Regions from separate parts of the Streptomyces sp. NPDC020917 genome, predicted to be linked through region 1. Evidence: riboswitches for the same ligand, from Rfam matches in the RefSeq annotation. Region 1 holds a riboswitch; each other region holds the start of a gene.
What was found. Region 1 has a riboswitch for thiamine pyrophosphate ahead of thiC (phosphomethylpyrimidine synthase ThiC). Riboswitches for the same ligand answer to the same signal wherever they lie in the genome.
Positions count from the first base shown of each region.

Region 2: it holds a riboswitch for thiamine pyrophosphate, as region 1 does, so the genes downstream of both, thiO (glycine oxidase ThiO) here and thiC (phosphomethylpyrimidine synthase ThiC) in region 1, are expected to answer to the same signal.
Region 3: it holds a riboswitch for thiamine pyrophosphate, as region 1 does, so the genes downstream of both, ACH4TG_RS12025 (thiamine ABC transporter substrate binding subunit) here and thiC (phosphomethylpyrimidine synthase ThiC) in region 1, are expected to answer to the same signal.

Region 1 covers NZ_JBIRRR010000002.1:246,988-250,495, forward strand. Annotated here, with positions in the region: gene ACH4TG_RS05025 (DUF5326 family protein) at 1-71, shown strand, start outside; gene ACH4TG_RS05030 (YibE/F family protein) at 105-1,565, opposite strand; TPP riboswitch at 1,628-1,754, shown strand; gene thiC (phosphomethylpyrimidine synthase ThiC) at 1,747-3,508, shown strand, end outside.
Region 2 covers NZ_JBIRRR010000001.1:611,440-614,947, reverse strand. Annotated here, with positions in the region: gene ACH4TG_RS02630 (Rv2175c family DNA-binding protein) at 1-306, opposite strand, end outside; gene ACH4TG_RS02625 (NAD(P)/FAD-dependent oxidoreductase) at 402-1,613, opposite strand; TPP riboswitch at 1,724-1,836, shown strand; gene thiO (glycine oxidase ThiO) at 1,899-3,041, shown strand; gene thiS (sulfur carrier protein ThiS) at 3,038-3,244, shown strand; gene ACH4TG_RS02610 (thiazole synthase) at 3,247-3,508, shown strand, end outside.
Region 3 covers NZ_JBIRRR010000004.1:479,680-483,187, forward strand. Annotated here, with positions in the region: gene ACH4TG_RS12015 (phosphatidate cytidylyltransferase) at 1-747, shown strand, start outside; gene rlmN (23S rRNA (adenine(2503)-C(2))-methyltransferase RlmN) at 847-1,953, shown strand; TPP riboswitch at 2,034-2,155, shown strand; gene ACH4TG_RS12025 (thiamine ABC transporter substrate binding subunit) at 2,145-3,245, shown strand; gene ACH4TG_RS12030 (ABC transporter permease) at 3,344-3,508, shown strand, end outside.

The sequences.
Region 1 (3,508 bases):
TCCTGGTCGGCGCCCTGGTCTTCGTGGTGAAGCGCGTCACCTCGGGCGGCGGGTCCAAGCGGGACTGGTGACCCCGGTGGGCGCAGCCCGCACCAGCGGGCCGCTCACTTCGCACGGCGGCGGTGACTGCCGCCGCCGGAGCCCCTGGGGAGCCCCGCTCCCCGGCCCCCGGCCGACTGCCCCGGCACCGCGGCACCACCCGCAGGAGGGCGGCCGGCCGTCGCGTACCCGGCCCCGCCCGCCTCACCGCGGCCCCCACCCCCGTCGCCGCCCCGGTCGGCACTGACCACGAGGGCGGCGAGCGCCGTCGTCAGCGGTACCGAGGCCACCAGGCCGATGCTGCCGACCAGGGTCCTGACGATCTCCTCCGCGACCAGCTCGCTGCCCGCCACCTGCACCACCCCGCTGCGGGCGATCGAGAAGAGCAGCAGCAGCGGCAGCGCCGCACCCGCGTAGGCCATCACCAGGGTGTTGACCACCGAGGCGATGTGGTCCCGCCCGATCCGCATCCCGGCGCCGTACAGCTTGCGCCAGCCCGCGCCCGGATCGGCGTCCTTCAGCTCCCAGACCGCGGCGACCTGGGTCACCGTGACGTCGTCCAGCACCCCCAGCGAACCGATGATGATCCCCGCCAGCAGCACGCCCTTGATCTCGATGTGCGGGTACAGGGTGTGGATCACCCCGGTCTCGTCCGAGGTGTTGCCGGTCAGCCGGCTCCAGCCGATGAAGCCGGAGCCCAGCGCCCCGATCAGGAACAGCGAGCACAGCGTGCCCAGCACCGCGACCGAGGTGCGGGCGTTCACGCCGTGGCACATGTACAGGGCGGCCAGCATGATGGCGCTGCCGCCCACCACCGCGACCAGCAGCGGATTGTCGCCGCGCAGGATCGCCGGGAGGATGAACAGCGTCAGCACCGCGAACGACACCGCGAGCGCGACCAGCGCCATCAGCCCGCGCAGCCGCCCCACGACGATCACCGCCAAGGCGAAGATGCCGGCCAGCAGCGCCAGCGGCACGCCGCGCTGGGCGTCGGTGACGGAGTAGCGCTGTCCCGGCTCGGCAGCGGGCGCGTACATCAGGACCACGCCCTCGCCCTTGGTGTAGCGGCGGGTCTGGTCCGGCTGCACGATCTCGGTGAAGCGCGTGCCCTTGTCCGGCCCGGACGTCACCTCGATCGTCGCCTTCTGGCACGCGTCGGAGGCCGGGCCGCCCGCCGACGACTGGTCGGGCAGGGCGTTCGCCGCGCGGCACGAGACGTCGGTCAGGGCGACGACCGTGCCCTTGCGGGTCTGCTGGTCGAACCCGACGCCGGTACGCGCGTGCCCGGGGGCGCCGCCCGGCCAGAGCACGACCAGGCCGACCAGCACCGCGGCGGCGAACGGCACGAGGACCGCGGCGATCACCTTGCGCAGGTGGCGGGAGACCGGCGGCACCGGACCGTGGCCGTGGCCGTGCGCGTGGCTGTGGCCGCCGCCGTGGTCGTGCGTCAGCTCGGGACCGCCGGGGGCCGGTTCGTGCCCGTGGTCGTGGGGGTGGCCGTGCGGGCCTGCAGAGGAGGAGTCCACGGGCAGATCATCGCAAGGGCCCCTGGTGTGTGTCCGCAGACGTTCGCTACCGTTGGGGCCACCTTTGCACACGCGGGAGCTCGGAGCACCGGGCTGAGAGGGCGCTGGATCGCGACAACGCGACGGCTGCGCCGACCGCCGAACCTGTTACCGGGTAATGCCGGCGTAGGGAGTAGGTCTGATGACCATGCAGGATGCGCGCACGCGTGAAATCGGCTGGCACAAGTCGTACCTCACCGGATCACGGACGGACCTGCGGGTTCCGGTCCGGCAAGTGCACCTGACCACCGGCCGCGACGTGACGCTGTACGACACGTCCGGCCCGTACACCGACCCGACCGTGGAGACCGACGTCCGCCGGGGGCTCGCCCCCCTCCGGGAGAACTGGATCGCCGGCCGCGGCGACACCGAGGAGTACTCCGGCCGGCCCGTCCGGCCCGAGGACGACGGCATCAAGCACACCGCGCCCCGCGGAGGACTGCGCAACCTCGACGCGGTCTTCCCCGGGCGCCCGCGGCTCCCCCGCCGCGGGCGGGACGGAGCGCACGTCACCCAACTGGCGTACGCCAGGCGCGGCCAGATCACCCCGGAGATGGAGTTCGTCGCCCTGCGCGAGAACGTCGCGCCCGAGGTCGTCCGCGACGAGATCGCCGCGGGACGCGCGGTGCTGCCGGCGAACGTCAACCACCCGGAGATCGAGCCGATGATCATCGGCAAGCGGTTCCTGGTGAAGGTCAACGCCAACATCGGCAACTCCGCGGTCACTTCCTCCATCGAGGAGGAGGTGGAGAAGATGACCTGGGCGACACGCTGGGGCGCGGACACGGTGATGGACCTGTCCACCGGACGCAACATCCACACCACCCGCGAGTGGGTGCTGCGCAACTCCCCCGTCCCCATCGGCACCGTCCCGCTCTACCAGGCGCTGGAGAAGGTCGACGGGCGCGCCGAGGAACTGAGCTGGGAGGTCTACAAGGACACCGTCATCGAGCAGGCCGAGCAGGGCGTCGACTACATGACGGTGCACGCCGGCGTGCTGCTGCGCTACGTGCCGCTGACCGCCCGCCGCAAGACCGGCATCGTCTCCCGCGGCGGTTCGATCATGGCCGCGTGGTGCCTGGCGCACCACAGGGAGTCCTTCCTGTACGAGCACTTCGAGGAGCTGTGCGAGATCCTCGCCGCCTACGACGTGACGTTCTCGCTCGGCGACGGCCTGCGGCCGGGGTCCATCGCGGACGCCAACGACGAGGCGCAGTTCGCCGAACTGCGCACGCTCGGCGAGCTCAACACCCTCGCCAAGCGGCACGACGTGCAGACCATGATCGAGGGCCCCGGCCATGTGCCGATGCACAAGATCAAGGAGAACATCGACCTCCAGCAGGAGATCTGCGAGGAGGCGCCGTTCTACACGCTCGGCCCGCTGACCACGGACATCGCGCCCGCCTACGACCACATCACCTCGGGCATCGGCGCGGCGATGATCGCCTGGTGGGGCACGGCGATGCTCTGCTACGTCACGCCCAAGGAGCACCTGGGGCTGCCGGACCGCGACGACGTGAAGACCGGTGTGATCACCTACAAGATCGCCGCCCACGCCGCCGACCTGGCCAAGGGCCACCCCGACGCCCAGGCATGGGACGACGCCCTGTCCGACGCGCGCTTCGAGTTCCGCTGGGAGGACCAGTTCAACCTGGCCCTCGACCCCGACACCGCGCGCGCCTTCCACGACGAGACGCTCCCCGCCGAGCCCGCCAAGACCGCCCACTTCTGCTCCATGTGCGGGCCCAAGTTCTGCTCGATGAAGATCTCGCAGGACATCCGCCGCACCCACGGCGCCACCCAGTCCGATGCCGATGCCGACGCCGAGATCGAGGCGGGCATGGCCGAGAAGTCCCGCGAGTTCGCCGCCTCCGGCAACCGCGTCTACCTCCCCCTGACCGACT
Region 2 (3,508 bases), on a different contig from region 1:
GGTGCCGGGCAGGGTCGGGTCAGCGGTGAAGAGCCACTCCAGCGCCTCCTCGTCCGTGAAGCCGTCGTCCTTCAGGACGGTGAGGGTGCCCGTCAGGCCCTTGATGATCTTTCCGTCACCGATGAAGTCCCTGGGGACCATCAGCGCCTTGTTCTCACCGCGGCGGACCGCGATGAGCTGCCCTTCCTTGATCAGCGGCCGGATCCGGGTCACTTCGAGATCGAGACGCTCGGCGACCTCCGGCAGGGTGAGCCAGGAGGGGACCAGTGCGTCGATGTGTGCGTCAACCGACGAGAAAACAGTCACAGGCCCAGGGTGCCATCTTGCGCCGACAACCGCTGCGGCACACCGCCGAACCGCCCGCCGTCCGGGGGGCGGTCCCCCGGGGGCCCGCGCCGGCGTCAGCGCACCGCGGCCTTCAGCGGCACCGCCGGGTCCCCGGCCAGCACCGGGTCCAGCGCGGCCGAGGCGGCGATGAGCTTGCGGGCCTGCGCCATGTCGCGCGGGCGGCCCACCGCGAGGACCGCCACCAGCCGGCCCTCCCGCAGCCACACCACCGACCAGGCGGGCCCCGACGGGTCGCCGCGGCCCAGCATCAGGTCGGCCCCGTCGTGGTGCCCGGCGTACTGCACGAACCGGCCGAACTGCTCGGACCAGAAGTACGGCACCGGGTCGTAGGCGACGTCCCCGCCGAGCAGGTTGGCCGCCGCGGTCCGGGGGCCCTGCACGGCGTTGTCCCAGTGGTGGATGAGCATCCGCTCGCCGTAGCGGGCGGACGGGAAGGAGGCGCAGTCGCCGACCGCGTACACGTCGGGCGCGGTGGTGCGCAGCCGGTCGTCGGCCCGTACCGCGCCCCGCGCGTCCAGGACGACCTCCGAGCCGGCGAGCCAGCCGGTGGCCGGCCGGGCGCCGATCCCGACCACCACCGCGGCGGCCGGCAGCCTGCTGCCGTCGGCGAGCAGCACCGCGCCCGGCTCGACCGAGGCGACCGGCGTGCCGGTGCGCAGCTCGACGCCCGCCTCCTCGTACCAGCCGGTCATGGGCGCCGTCACGCTCGCCGGCAGCACTCCCGCCAGCGGCCGCTCGGCGGCCTCCACGACCGTCACCTCGCAGCCGGCCTGCCGGGCGGCGGTGGCGAACTCCGCGCCGATCCAGCCGGCGCCCACCACCACGACGCGCTGCTTGGCGTCCAGCACCGGGCGCAGCGCGGCGGCGTCGTCCAGGGTGCGCAGCGGGTACACGCCCGGCAGATCCGCGGTGCCGGGCAGCGCCGCCGCGTACGCGCCGGTCGCCAGCACCAGCCGGTCGTAGCCGACCGGCCCGGCGTCGGTGACGAGCCGGTGGTCCGCAGCCTCCAGCGCCTGCGCGTGGACGCCCAGGCGCAGTTCGACGCCGAGGGCGGCGAAGTCGACGTCGAACCGGACGTCGAGGAGCGCGTCGCCGCCGGTGGCGCCGAGCAGGACGGCCTTCGACAGGGGCGGGCGGTCGTAGGGGGCGTGCGGTTCGGCGCCGAGGATCGTCACCGGCGAACGCCAGCCCTGCTGGCGGAGTTCCAGGGCGGTCTGGACGCCGGCCATTCCCGCGCCGACGATCACCGCGTGCAGCTCTTTCACGAGATCACGGTAGCTCTCCGCCCGGCCGGCCCTCCCGACCCGCGCCGTTCCGCGCCTCCCCGCCCCCGTTCCGGGCCCGTTCGGGGCCGCGGCCCGCGGGGTAGGGTGGGTGCCGCACACGCGGGAGCCCGGGCGGACCGGGCTGAGAGGGCGGCTGGCCGGCCGCCGACCGTACGAACCTGATCCGGGTCATGCCGGCGAAGGGAGAGCGCGTTGACGCGCAGCCACACACCTTCATCCGCCCCGTCCGCCCCCACCGCCCCCACCGCCCCCGCTCCCGACGTCCTGGTCGTCGGCGGCGGCCTGATCGGGCTGGTCACCGCCTGGCGCGCCGCCCAACGCGGCCTGCGGACCGCAGTCGTGGACCCGGCACCCGGCGGCGGCGCCGCCCATGTGGCCGCCGGCATGCTCGCCGCGGTGACCGAGCTGCAGTACGGCGAGCAGACGCTGCTCGACCTCAACCTGGCCTCGGCGCAGCGCTATCCGGCGTTCGTCGGGGAGCTCGAGGAGCTCACCGGCCTGGACACCGGCTACCGCCGCTGCGGCACGCTCGCGGTCGCGCTGGACGCGGACGACCGCGCGCATCTGCGGGACCTGCACGCGTTCCAGACGTCGCTGGGCCTGGAGTCGCAGTGGCTGGGCGGCCGGGACTGCCGCCGGCTGGAACCGCTGCTCGCGCCGGGCGTGCGCGGCGGGCTGCGGGTGGACGGCGACCACCAGGTCGACCCGCGGCGGCTGGCCGCGGCCCTGCTGCGGGCGGCCGAGCGCACCGGCGTGGCCTTCGTCCGGGCGGCCGCGGCCCGGATCGGGACGGCCGCCGGCCGCGCGACGGGCGTGGTGCTCGACGACGGGACGGTGCTGGCGGCCGGGCGGACCGTGCTGGCCGCGGGCAGCGAGAGCGGCCGCATCGGCGGGCTGCCACCCGAACTGCTGCCGCCGGTACGCCCGGTCAAGGGGCAGATCCTGCGGCTGCGGATCCCCGCGGGCCACGCGCCGTTCCTGTCGCGCACGGTGCGCGCGGTGGTCCGCGGCAGCCATGTCTACCTGGTGCCGCGGGAGAACGGCGAGCTGGTCCTGGGCGCGACCAGCGAGGAGTTCGGCTGGGACACCACCGTCACCGCCGGCGGCGTCTACGAACTGCTCCGGGACGCCCACGAGTTGGTGCCGGGCATCACCGAACTCCCGCTCACCGAGATGCTGGCCGGGCTGCGGCCCGGCTCGCCGGACAACGCGCCGCTGCTCGGCGCCACCGCCGTGGACGGCCTGCTGCTGGCCACCGGCCACCACCGCAACGGGGTGCTGCTCACCCCGGTGACCGGCGACGCGATGGCCGAGGTGCTGACCTCTCCGGACGGCGGACTGCCGCCCTACGCGCGGGCGTTCGGCGCCCAGCGGTTCACCCCCGCACGGCAGGAGCAGCCGGCATGACGATCACCGTGCACGTCAACGGGGAGCCGCGGGCACTGGCCGCGCCGCTCGTCCTGCAGTCCCTGGTGGCCTCGCTCACCGCCGCTCCGTCCGGGGTGGCCGCCGCCGTCAACGAGACGGTCGTGCCGCGCGCCCGCTGGGCGGCGACCCCGCTGGCCGACGGCGACCGGGTGGAGATCCTCACCGCCGTGCAGGGAGGCTGACCATGGACGACCTGCTGCGGATCAGCGACGCCGCGTTCACCTCCCGCCTGATCATGGGCACCGGCGGCGCGCCCAGCCTGGAGGTGCTGGAACAGGCGCTCCTGGCCTCGGGCACCGAACTGACCACGGTGGCGATGCGCCGGCTGGACCCGTCCACGAAGGGCTCGGTGCTGTCGGTGCTGGCCGCGCACGGCATCCGGGTGCTGCCCAACACCGCGGGCTGCTACACCGCGGGCGAGGCGGTGCTGACCGCGCGGCTGGCCC
Region 3 (3,508 bases), on a different contig from region 1:
TCCCTGTTCATCGTCAAGGCGGTGTTCGTCGGCGTCGTGGTGGCCGCCGTGGTGACCGGCCTGTGGGAGCTGACGTCGCGCCTGGCCGAGCGCAAGGACATCCACGCGCCGCTGGTGCCACTGGCGGTCGGCGGCGCGGCGATGGTCGTGCTCGGCTATCTGCGCGGCGCGGACGGCGCGTGGATCGCCATGGCGCTGACCGCGCTCGCGGTGCTGGTCTGGCGGATGGCCCAGCCGCCGGAGAACTACCTGCGGGACGTCACGGCCGGCGTGTTCGCCGCGTTCTACGTGCCGTTCCTGGCCACGTTCGTGGTCATGATGCTCGCCGCGGACGACGGGCCGCGGCGTGTGCTGGTGTTCCTGCTGCTCACCGTGATCAGCGACACCGGCGCCTACGCGGTCGGCTGGCGCTTCGGCCGCCACAAGCTCGCGCCGCGGATCAGTCCCGGCAAGACCCGCGAGGGGCTGCTCGGCGCGATGGCCTTCGCGATGGTGGCCGGCGCCCTGCTGATGCAGTACCTCATCGACGACGGCCAGTGGTGGCAGGGCCTGCTGCTCGGCCTGGCGGCGGCCACCAGCGCCACCCTCGGCGACCTCGGCGAGTCCATGATCAAGCGCGACCTCGGCATCAAGGACATGGGCGCCCTCCTCCCGGGCCACGGCGGCATCATGGACCGCCTCGACAGCCTCCTCCCCACCGCCCCCGTCGTCTGGCTCCTCCTCGTGGCCTTCGTCGGCAACGGCTGACCCCCCCGGGCCGCAAACCAGCCGCAAACCGGGCCGCAACCGGGCCGCAAACCGGGGCGGACGGGGGAGTGCTGGGGGTCTGCGACACTGGTAGGCATCATGCCTGCACCCGGAGAACTCACATTTGCCGCGCCGCGCGGGGCCAAGAAGCCCCCGCGGCACCTTGCCGACCTGTCGCCGGTGGAGCGCAGGGAGGCGGTGGCCGCGCTCGGCGAGAAGCCGTTCCGGGCCAAGCAGCTGTCGCAGCACTACTTCGCGCGGTACGCCGACGATCCGGCGGCGTGGACGGACATCCCGGCGGCGGCCCGCGGGCGGCTCGCGGACGACCTGCTGCCGGAGCTGATGACGGTGGTGCGGCACGCCGAGTGCGACGGCGGGGACACCCGCAAGACGCTCTGGCGGCTGTTCGACGGCACGCTCGTGGAGTCCGTGCTGATGCGCTACCCGGACCGGGTCACCATGTGCATCTCGTCACAGGCCGGCTGCGGCATGAACTGCCCGTTCTGCGCGACCGGGCAGGCCGGCCTGGACCGCAACTTGTCGACCGCGGAGATCGTGCACCAGATCGTCGCCGGCATGCGGGCGCTGCGTGACGGCGAGGTGCCCGGCGGGCAGTCCCGGCTGTCGAACATCGTCTTCATGGGCATGGGCGAGCCGCTCGCCAACTACAAGCGGGTGATCGGCGCGATCCGCCGGCTGACCGACCCCGAGCCGGACGGCCTGGGCCTGTCGCAGCGCGGCATCACCGTGTCCACCGTCGGCCTGGTCCCGGCGATGTACCGGTTCGCCGAAGAGGGCTTCAAGTGCCGGCTGGCGGTCTCCCTGCACGCCCCGGACGACGAGCTGCGCGACACCCTCGTGCCGGTCAACACCCGCTGGAAGGTCCGCGAGGTGCTCGACGCGGCCTGGTACTACGCGGAGAAGTCCGGCCGCCGGATCTCGATCGAGTACGCGCTGATCCGCGACATCAACGACCAGGCGTGGCGGGCCGACCGGCTGGGCAGGCTGCTGAAGAACCATCGCGTGCACGTCAACCTGATCCCGCTCAACCCCACCCCGGGCTCCAAGTGGACCGCGTCCCGGCCCGAGGACGAGCGGGCGTTCGTCGCCGCTCTGGAGGGACACGGCGTCCCGGTGACCGTGCGGGACACCCGCGGCCAGGAGATCGACGGCGCCTGCGGGCAGCTCGCCGCTTCCGAGCGCTGACCGGCCGCCGGGGAGCAGCCGGCACCGGATGGCAAAGCTGCTGGTACGGTGCATGCGCACCGGACATCGGTCCACAAGTGAACATCCGACAGGGGAGCGCCTGAGACGGCGCTGAGAGTGCGGCTGGGACCTCGGTCCCAGGCCGCAGACCCTCGAACCTGATCCGGGTCATACCGGCGTAGGGAGTCAGCATGAACAGCACCATCCGCAGGCGTGCCCTGGGCGCACTCGTCCTGGCCACCGCCTGCGCCACCGCGCTCAGCGCCTGCGGCGGCTCGTCGTCGGGCAAGAAGAGCGGTGGCGCCGCCTCCGGCAGCAAGACGGTCACCGTCGTCAGCCACGACTCGTTCGCCGCCTCGAAGAGCGTGCTCGCCGCGTTCACCAAGGAGACCGGCTACACGGTCAAGGTGCTGCGCGGCGGCGACGCGGGGGCCGCGGTCAACCAGGCGATCCTCACCAAGGACCACCCGCGCGGCGACGTCTTCTTCGGCGTCGACAACACCCTGCTGTCGCGCGCCCTCGACAACGGCCTGTTCGACCCGTACACGGCCAAGGGCCTCGACCAGGTGCCCGCCGACGTCCAGTTGGACGCCGCCAAGCACCGCGCCACGCCCATCGACTCCGGTGACGTGTGCGTCAACTACGACCGCGCCTACTTCGCCGCGCACAAGCTGGCCCCGCCGCAGAGCTTCGCCGACCTGGTCAAGCCGCAGTACAAGAACCTGCTGGTGACCGAGAACGTCGCGACCTCCTCGCCGGGCCTGGCGTTCATGCTCGGCAGCGTCGCCACCTACGGCGACGCCGGCTGGCAGGGGTACTGGAAGCAGCTGAAGGCCAACGGCGTCGAGGTCGTCGACGGCTGGGAGCAGGCGTACAACGACCGCTTCTCCGGCTCGTCCGCGGGCAAGAAGGCCAAGGGCGACCGGCCGCTGGTGGTCTCCTACGCGTCGAGCCCGCCCGCCGAGGTCGTCGGCGTCACCCCGGCGCCGGCCGAGTCCCCGGTCGGCGTGGCCACCGGCACCTGCTTCCGCCAGATCGAGTTCGCCGGGCTGCTGCACGGCGCGAAGAACCCCGCGGGCGGCAAGGCGTTCATCGACTTCATGCTGAGCAAGGCGTTCCAGCAGGACATGCCGCTGCAGATGTACGTCGACCCGGTGGTCAAGGGCGCCGCGGAGCCCGAGGAGTTCGTGAAGTACGGCGCGAAGGTCGAGCACCCGACGACCCTCCCGCCGACCGAGATCGCGGCCAAGCGCGACGACTGGGTCAAGGCATGGACGTCGACCGTCCTGTAGCCCCTGCCGGTCCCGCCACCGCCACCACCGCACCCGTACCCGCACCCGCGTCCCCGCGACCGGGTCGCGGCCGGGCGACCGGTGTGCGGCTGGCGTTGATGGCCCTGCCGCTGGCCTTCTTCGCGGTGTTCTTCGCCTACCCGGTCGGCGCCATCGTCGCCCGCGGGCTGCACCAGGGCGGGCGGTGGCGGCCGGGAGCGATCGGCGACGTGCTCGGCGACCCGTCGATCCGGCACGTCCTGTGGTTCACGTGCTGGCAGGCG